Regions from separate parts of the Actinoplanes sp. NPDC023801 genome, predicted to be linked through region 2. Evidence: riboswitches for the same ligand, from Rfam matches in the RefSeq annotation. Region 2 holds a riboswitch; the other holds the start of a gene.

Region 1 (4,276 bases), on a different contig from region 2:
GGGCGTACTCGCTGCTGGCCCTGTTCCTGCTCGTCGGCACCGCGCTGCTGATCGGCACGGTGCGGTACGGCTGGTCGCCGATGGGCAGCACCATCGCCGCCGAGATCCCACCGGCCGAAGGCCTGGCCCGGCTCCTCGGCATCGTGGCCTACCTCGCGGTGACGATGCTCGTGGTCGCCGGCCTGGCGTTCCTGCTCTCGGTGCTGACCGATGCGGCCCTGGGTGCGGTCGGCGGCGCTGTGATGCTCTGGATCCTCTCCAACATCCTGAACCAGATCGAGGCCCTCGGTAACCTGCGGAAAGTCCTTCCGACGTACTACACCGAAGCCTGGCGCGGCATGCTGTCCACTCCGATCCAGTCCGACGAGCTGGCCAAGGGCGCGATCTCGGCGGTCATCTACGCCACGCTCTTCTGGGGCCTCGCCTTCTACCGGTTCACCCGCAAGGACGTCACTTCTTGATTTCGTACGGGACTCGCAGGGTCCCGTGACTCCGCCGGACGGCGTGGGCGGCACTCCGGACCGTCCCACGCCGCCGGCTCATGCATGGGGAGACGGCTACGACCGGCCGATATCGGTTGACGGCTGAGGCATCCGGGCGGTGACATGGCGCCCGTGACGGCTGACTTCTCGATCCGCCCCGCCCGCCCCGGCGACGCTTCCGCCCTCGCGGCGCTCCGGCGGGAGGTCTACCCGTACATGGTCCGGGGCGAGGCGACGATCCGCCGGATGATCGTCTCGCCGCCGCCCGGCACGGACCGGATCTTCCTGGTGGCCGATCGGGCCGGCGAGCCGGCCGGCACGGTGTCCGCGTTCCGCCAGCCGCGTTCCGCCGATGCCGGATTCGGCCAGGTCGCCGTCCAGGTGCACCCGGACCACCGGGGCCGGGGCATCGGAACCGCCCTGCTGGCGGAGGCCACCGACTACCTGCGGGCCGTCGGCGTCACCCGGGCCGATACCTGGGCCGTCCCGGAGTCGCTCGGGTTCGCCCGCCGCAACGGTTTCGAGCCGTCCCGCGAGATGCGCTACTCGGCTCTGGACCTGACCGCGTTCACCGGCGTTCCCGATGCCGGGCCGGGCATCACGCTGGTACCGCTGAGCGAGGTGACCGAGCAGGCGCTCTACGAGGCCGACGTGGCGGCGGCCACCGACGAGCCGGGTGACGTCCCGTCCCAGCCGATGCCCTATCCGACATGGCGCTACGAGACCTGGGAGGAGCCGGGCCTGGATCGGGACGTGAGCACCGCGGCCGTGGCCGGCGGAGTGATCGTGTCGTTCTCGCTGCTGTTGCGAGACGGCGACCGGGCCTGGTCGGACATGACCGCCACGGTTCCGGAGCACCGTGGTCGCGGCCTGGCCCGCCTGGTGAAGACGGAGACGCTGCGCCGGGCCGCGGCCGGGGGCGTGCGCACCGCCTACACCAGCAACGACGAGACGAACACCCCGATGCTGGCCGTGAACTCCCGTCTCGGCTACCGCCCGATCGCCACCCAGTTGTCCTGCCTGGCCACCCTCACTTCGTAACCCAGCCGCAGCCCGTGGTGAGTGGCGGTGCGCTGGTGGGCGTAGGTGACCACGCGGGGGTGGGGCGGCGCCGGTGGGCGTACCGGCGAAAGGTTCTGGAGAAGGAGGTCGCTCACACCTCGGGAACTCAGGGTGGTGTTGACGGAATCTCGTCGTAAGGTGTGGGAAACAACTGAATACCTCATCCAGAGGGGCAGAGGGATACGGCCCGACGAAGCCCCGGCAACCACCGCGCAGCGATTCTCGATGACGAGCCGCGTGTGGCAGGTGCTAATTCCGTCCCCGTTCCGGCAGGTCGCCGCGGGGAAAGATGAGAGGAAACTCTAGTGACGTCTGTCGTCAGCGCACCCTCTGCCACCTCCACGTCGCCCGCGAAGGGCCTGATCTGCCGCGCCTGTGGTGCCGAGTACCCCCTCGCCGCGCAGCACGCCTGTTACGAGTGTTTCGGCCCGCTCGAGGTCGCCTACGACGAGGCGGCACTCGCGCGGGTGACGCGGGCCCAGATCGAGGCGGGGCCGCAGAACATCTGGCGTTACGCGGCTCTGCTGCCGGCCGGACAGGACCCGGCGACCCGGGTGACCCTCGACCCGGGCCTGACCCCGCTGGTCGCCGCACCGCAGCTGGCCGCCGCGATCGGCCTGCAGGCGCCGCTGTGGGTGAAGGACGACTCGCAGAACCCGACTCACTCGTTCAAGGACCGGGTCGTCTCGGTGGCCCTGACCGCGGCCAAGGAGCTGGGCTTCAAGCGGTTCTCCTGCGCCTCGACCGGCAACCTGGCCAACTCGGTGGCCGCCCACGCGGCCCGTGCCGGGGTGCCGAGCATCGTCTTCATCCCGTCCGATCTGGAGCAGGGCAAGATCATCACGACCGCGGTGTACGGCGGCGAGCTGGTGGCCATCGAGGGCTCCTACGACGACGTGAACCGGCTGTGCAGCGAACTGGTGGAGACCGACGAGTTCGAGGACACCGCGTTCGTGAACGTGAACGTGCGGCCGTTCTACGCCGAGGGCTCGAAGACCCTGGGGTACGAGGTGGCCGAGCAGCTGGGCTGGCGCATCCCGGCGCAGGTGGTCATCCCGATGGCGTCCGGTGAGCTGCTCACCAAGATCGACAAGGCGTTCACCGAACTGGTCGAGATCGGACTGGTCGAGGCCCCGGAGGGCGGCTGGACCGTCTTCGGTGCCCAGTCCGAGGGCTGCAACCCGATCGCGGTGGCCCTGCACGCCGACACCGACGTGATCACCCCGGTCAAGCCGACCGGTATCGCGAAGTCGCTGAACATCGGTGACCCGGCCGCCGGGCCGTACGCGATCGAGGCGGTCCGCCGCACCGGTGGCTGGATGGACTACGCGAACGACGACGAGATCCGTGAGGGCATCCGGCTGCTCGCCGAGACGACCGGTGTCTTCGCCGAGACCGCCGGCGGCACGACCGTGGCGGTGCTCAAGAAGCTGGTGGCGAGCGGCAAGCTCGACCCTGCGAAGGAGACCGTCCTCTACAACACCGGTGAGGGTCTGAAGACGCTCGACGCGGTGGCCGGCCAGGTTGGACCGACCCACACGATCAAGCCGTCGCTGAAGGGCGCGCGGGAGGCCGGTCTGCTGGGATAGGTCACCATTTCGTGACCTTCTCTCACTGTCGGTAATCGGCAATCAGCCGGTTGTCGAGAATTACCTCCTCCGAGGACTTGCACTCCGATCTCCGGATCGGCAGGATGCTCTCTGCGGGAGGATGCGACGCCGTACGAGGCCCCTCACCTGGACATTGGCGACAATCTCCGAGGGTCCCAACGATCCAGCGCTGACCCATCTGGCTACGTGCCCGGAGGTGCTGTGCGTCCGTCCTCCCGACCAAAAATCCTGCGAACCCCCGGCCGGTCAAGAGTCTTGCGAACCCACGGCCGCAGTGGGAGCTCTTCCGGGTAATGCCCGTCGGCGAGTCCCGCGTTCTTCTCGAACCAGTTGCGGACGCCGTACGACGTGGTCAGTGCGATCGACCAGCCACACGCGACCCAGTAGGCGGGCCAGAACAGCGGGCCGAACAACGCGTACTGGCCGGCATGGCGGCATTCGTGGGTGAAGAGCGGGGCCCGTTCCTCCGCCAGCAGCCACTCGGCGCTCCGGTTCGTGATGATCACCGAGCCGACCGTGAAGCAGCTTCCGGCCGGCATCCTGAAGCGGAAGTTCTCGGCTATCAGGACACCGTGGCGGCCGCGCCGGATCCGGGTGCCGGTGACCGCGGCCAGCAGCAGCCCGACGAGGGTCGTCCCGTTCACGGCGGTCAGCGCCGTCCGGGTCACGTGCCACCCGCGCCCGGCCATCTCAGACCGGCCGGCGCATCTGCAGCTCGGTCAGGACCCGGACGGTCGGATGCGGCATGCGGACCCCGGTGTCGACGAAACCGAGTTTCTCGTACGCCCGGACGGCCCGGTCGTTGCCGCAGACCACCTCGAGCATCAGCTCGTCACGCCCGGCCGCCGCGGACCAGTCGGCGACCGCCTCGACGAGCTGGGCGAGCAGCTTGCCGCCCCGGTGGGCCGGTGTCAGGTAGACCGCGAAGATCACCGTGCAGCCCGGTTCGCCGGGGACCGTGGTGCCGCCGGCATGCCCGATCAGCGGCCCGCCCGGGTCGGCGATGAACTGGGCCGTCTCGAACCCCTCGGCCGACTGCCGGATGCGCTGCCGGTAGCCCTCGTGAGACCGGGCCGCGGCCTGGGCCAGGGTCTCCAGGAAAGCGAGTGGACTGTCCGCGAG
Region 2 (4,276 bases):
CCGCCGCCATGCTCGCCTCCCGTGCCGGCGACGGGGCCTTCGGCGTCGAGGCGTTCCCGGTCTCCACCGAACCCGGCCGGTGGCGCCCCACCCCGCCCACCTTCGCCAACTCCGGCGCCTGGTCCGCCGACCTGCGGGCGTTCGTCCTGCCCCGTAACGACATGTTCCGCACCGCTGGGCCGCCCGCTCTCACCAGCGCCGCCTACACCCGCGATCTCAACGAGGTGAAGGCGGTCGGCGGGGCCGCGAGCACCGTGCGCACCGCCGACCAGACCGACGCGGCCCGGTGGTGGCACGACCGCAAGCTCGGCCTGTGGGAGATCAACCGGCAGCTCGCCGTCACGCAGCGTCTCAGCGTCGTCCAGTCGGCCCGCCTCCTCGCGATGGTGAACGTCGCGGCGTCGGACGCCAACACCGCCTGCTTCAACGAGAAACGCCACTGGGGCTTCTGGCGCCCGGTCACCGCGGTTCAGCTCGCCGACACCGACGGCAACCCGGACACCACGGCCGATCCGTCGTGGATGCCGCTGCTGATCACGCCGGGCAGCCCCGACCACACGTCCGGCCACGCCTGCACCACCGGCTCCAACATGGTGATCCTGCGGATGTTCTTCGGCCGCGACGACATCGCGTTCCACGCCACCAGCGAGGCCACCGGCACCACCCGCCACTTCGCCGGCTTCTCGAGTGCCCTCGAGGAACTGATCAACGCCCGCGTGTGGGGTGGCGTCCACTTCCGCTCCGCCGATACCGCCGGGGCCGTGGTCGGCGCGAGAACAAGCGTCTACCTCTACCTGCACGAGTTCCGCCGCCGCTGAACCGCGTGGTGACCTGCGGTTTGTATCGGGGCGCAGGTCACCACAGAGGGGCGGCCGAGCTGTTCTGCGTCCGTACGCCCAAAGGCCTTGATCTTCCGACCGTGTTCCTCGGTGACCGCGGCGGGACCTGGCGCCCGGCGGCCGAAGGCGTGCGTGAGCTGACGTCACGGCACCTGGGACGCGACGCCGCGACCCGCTGCGTCGGCTTCGTGCGCAACGTCGTGCCGGTGGGCGACGAGTCGTATCGGCTCCCGGTTCCCGAGGCTCACGTCCCGGTGTTCGTGCCGCGCGACCCTTCGCTGCTTCCGGTGGACGGATCCGGCAGCTGGGTCGGTGCCTCCGACGCGCCCGCACTGCTGGCCGAACGCCACTGGTGGCTCATCGCGTGCGAGGCACTCGGCTGGCCACACGACTGACCCAGCCGGGTTTGAACTTGATTGTTCGGACACGAGAAATTCACGGACATCATGATCTGGCGACGTTCGGCTCCCGTAGATCTGTGTCGTCCGAATCGGACGAAACAAAGGAGCCGCCATGCCCCTCCCCCGTCCCCTGATCGCCGGCCTCGCCGCTGCCGTAATCACTATCGGTCTGCTGGGTTCCCCCGCCCAGGCCGCCCCGACCGGCATCCCGTCGAAGTCGACGGCACAGACCTACCTGAACGCACTGACCGTCGCCGCCGAGGCGAACGCGGGCACCTACGATCGGGAGCTGTTCCCGCACTGGATCACGATCTCCGGTACCTGCAACACGCGCGAGACCGTCCTCAAGCGGGACGGCAGCAGCGTCGTGACCAGTTCGGCGTGCGCCGCGACGTCCGGCCGGTGGTACTCCCCGTACGACGGCGCGACCTGGACCGCGGCCTCCGACGTCGACATCGATCACGTGGTGCCGCTGGCCGAGGCGTGGCGTTCCGGCGCGAGCGCCTGGACCACCAGCAAGCGGCAGACTTTCGCCAACGACCTGACCCGGCCGCAGCTGATCGCCGTCACCGACAACGTGAACCAGTCGAAGGGCGACCAGGACCCGTCGACGTGGCAGCCGTCGGTCACGTCGTACCGCTGCACGTACGCCCGGATGTGGATCGTGGTCAAGTATCACTACGCGCTGAAGGTGCAGTCGTCGGAGAAGACGGCGCTGCAGACGATGCTCAACACCTGCTCCAGCTGACGTCACGGGGCGCCGCTCCGGCGGCGCCCTGTCCCGTTTCGGACAACCGGTGCTCGAGGTAGGCGCGGCACTCCGGCCATTCCTCGACGACCACCGAATAGAGCGCGGAATCGCGCAGCATCCCATGCTCCCCCGGCGCCCAGGACCGGGACCAGTTGCGCAGCACACCCTCGAAACGCGCGCCGGTCCCGGCGATCGCGGCCCGGGACCGGGCGTTGCGGGCGTCGGTGCTCAACCCGACCCGCACGACCCGCCACACCTCGAACGCCTGCCGGAACAGCAGGTACTTCGCCTCCAGGTTGAGTCCGGAACCCTGCGCGGAGGCGGCCAGCCAGGTGAAACCCACGTCGATCTGGGCGAGCCGGTCACCACCGGGGAACGGGCGCGGGTCCCAGTAGGCGGTCACCCCCACCGCCCGGCCGGTCCGCAGACAGATCTGGGCGTACGGGAGAAGCCGTCCCGTCGCTGCGGTGGTGAGCTGCTCCTCGACGTAGGCGGCGGTGGTCCCGGCGGTCGGCACCCAGGTCCACGCGTACCGGCCGCGGTCCTCGCCGGCGGCCGCCGCCAGGCCGGGGACATGCCGCCGGTGCAGCGGCTCGAGGCGGACGAGACGGCCGTGCAGAACAGGATGATCCATGAGGGTCCCTCTGGTTCGCGGCTTGCCCGGCACGCCACGCGCCGGACCCGGTCATCACCCGGGGCACCCCGCCCGCGCCGCGGAGGGTTGCCGGCCAGCGAGCCGGGGCTTGACGCTGACACTCATGACCTGACGGGCAACATACCACTGATCCTCAACGGACAACGGGCACGTGGTGCAGGCCGCCGGCGGTCGGCAGCAGGTAGGCGTTCCAGGCCTGGTTGTCCGGGGTGACGTCCGCATCGAGCTCGAACCCGATGACCGCCGAAGTGAACGGGACCTCGGCGAAGACGGCCCGCCCGAGCCCGGCAAGCCATTCGTCGAGCGTCGTCCGCCATGCCAGCGACCGCTCGTCGCCGTCCGGCCCGAACGGGAAGCCGCCGATCCGGCGGTCGGTGCGGTGCAGCGCGCCGAGCGGCAGGCAGAGACCCAGATGGTCGGCGCCGAGGGGCCCGTCGGCGCGGTAGGGGATCAGCCGGCAGACGACCCGGTGCCCGCCGGGGACGACGACGGTGCCGGCGAGATCGCCCGGCTCGTCGAGCGCGACGGCCTCCGGTTCCCGCGGTGTCTGCCCGGCCGGGTCCCGGTGACGGTCCGGGTACCAGCCGTCGATGCCGGCGACCCGGGTCAGCGCCCGCGCAGCCCGGCCGAGGACGGCATCGTCCCGCGCGCCGAACTCGAGATACAGCTCGTAGTAGCCGCCGCTCCAGTTCTCCGGGTCGGTGAACGATGCGGGGTCCGCTCTGCGCCGTGGTGTGGTCACGCCGCCGAAGCCTAAACCGCGGCGTCACCGGTCCGGCGGGCGGCGAGCATCACCGCGGCATGGTCCGTCCGGTGGGCGGCGAGCACCACCGCAACCTCCTCCGTCCGGCGGGCGGCGAGCATCACCGCGGCCTCGTCGAGGACGGCTGCGGTGCCGGTGAGCGAACCGTTGACGATCAACGCGAAGACCAGCTGGCGGCCACCGGCGTCGGTGACGTACCCGGAGAGCGCGTTGACGCCGGTCAGCGTGCCGGTCTTGGCGCGCACGTTGCCGGCCGCCGGGGTGTCGCGCATCCGGTCACGCAGCGTGCCACCGACCATCGGGTCCGGGTCGCCGGCGACCGGGAGGGCCGCCCGGAACGCCGGGAACCAGGTTCTCCGCCGCGCCTGCCGCAGCAGGGTGACGACTTGGGCGGCGGTCACCCAGTTGCGGCGGCTCAAACCCGAGCCGTCACCCATGGTGAGCAGCCGGGTATCGACGCCGAGGCGGCCGAGGGCGGCGGTGGCGGCGGCCAGCCCGCTCGGCCAGCTTCCCGGCCGAGCCGGTTCAGCGGCCCGTGAGATGGCTTTGACCAGGAGCTCCGCGATGCCGTTGTTGGAGAGCTTGAGGAGCGGCGGCAGCATCTCGGCGAGCGGCGGTGAGACGTGAGCGGCGAGGTGGCGGAATGCCGGAGGCACCGGCCCTCTGGCCGTACGTCCACCGACCGTGACCCCGTGTCGCTGGAGCGCCGCCCGGAACAGCCCGGTCGTCGCCGCGGCCGGATCCGGGACGGCGGCCAGGGCGGTTCCGGACCGTCCGGCGGCCACCGAGCCACGCAGCGTGACTGTCGAGGTTCCGTGCGCCCGCACCGCGCTCACCGTGTCACCGCTGCCGCCGGTGACCGCCCGG

What was found. Region 2 has a riboswitch for S-adenosylmethionine ahead of AB0G04_RS22035 (GNAT family protein). Riboswitches for the same ligand answer to the same signal wherever they lie in the genome.
Region 1: linked by a shared signal. The riboswitch ahead of thrC (threonine synthase) and the one ahead of AB0G04_RS22035 (GNAT family protein) in region 2 are both predicted to bind S-adenosylmethionine.

The regions. Positions count from the first base shown of each region.
Region 1 covers NZ_JBFAAI010000001.1:223,287-227,562, forward strand. Annotated here, with positions in the region: gene AB0G04_RS01000 (ABC transporter permease subunit) at 1-461, shown strand, start outside; gene AB0G04_RS01005 (GNAT family N-acetyltransferase) at 615-1,523, shown strand; SAM riboswitch class I at 1,702-1,840, shown strand; gene thrC (threonine synthase) at 1,850-3,133, shown strand; gene AB0G04_RS01015 (hypothetical protein) at 3,337-3,822, opposite strand; gene AB0G04_RS01020 (GNAT family N-acetyltransferase) at 3,845-4,276, opposite strand, start outside.
Region 2 covers NZ_JBFAAI010000012.1:50,968-55,243, forward strand. Annotated here, with positions in the region: gene AB0G04_RS22020 (phosphatase PAP2 family protein) at 1-818, shown strand, start outside; gene AB0G04_RS22025 (hypothetical protein) at 920-1,234, shown strand; gene AB0G04_RS22030 (HNH endonuclease family protein) at 1,353-1,988, shown strand; gene AB0G04_RS22035 (GNAT family protein) at 1,969-2,625, opposite strand; SAM riboswitch class IV at 2,639-2,755, opposite strand; gene AB0G04_RS22040 (hypothetical protein) at 2,780-3,388, opposite strand; gene dacB (D-alanyl-D-alanine carboxypeptidase/D-alanyl-D-alanine-endopeptidase) at 3,400-4,276, opposite strand, start outside.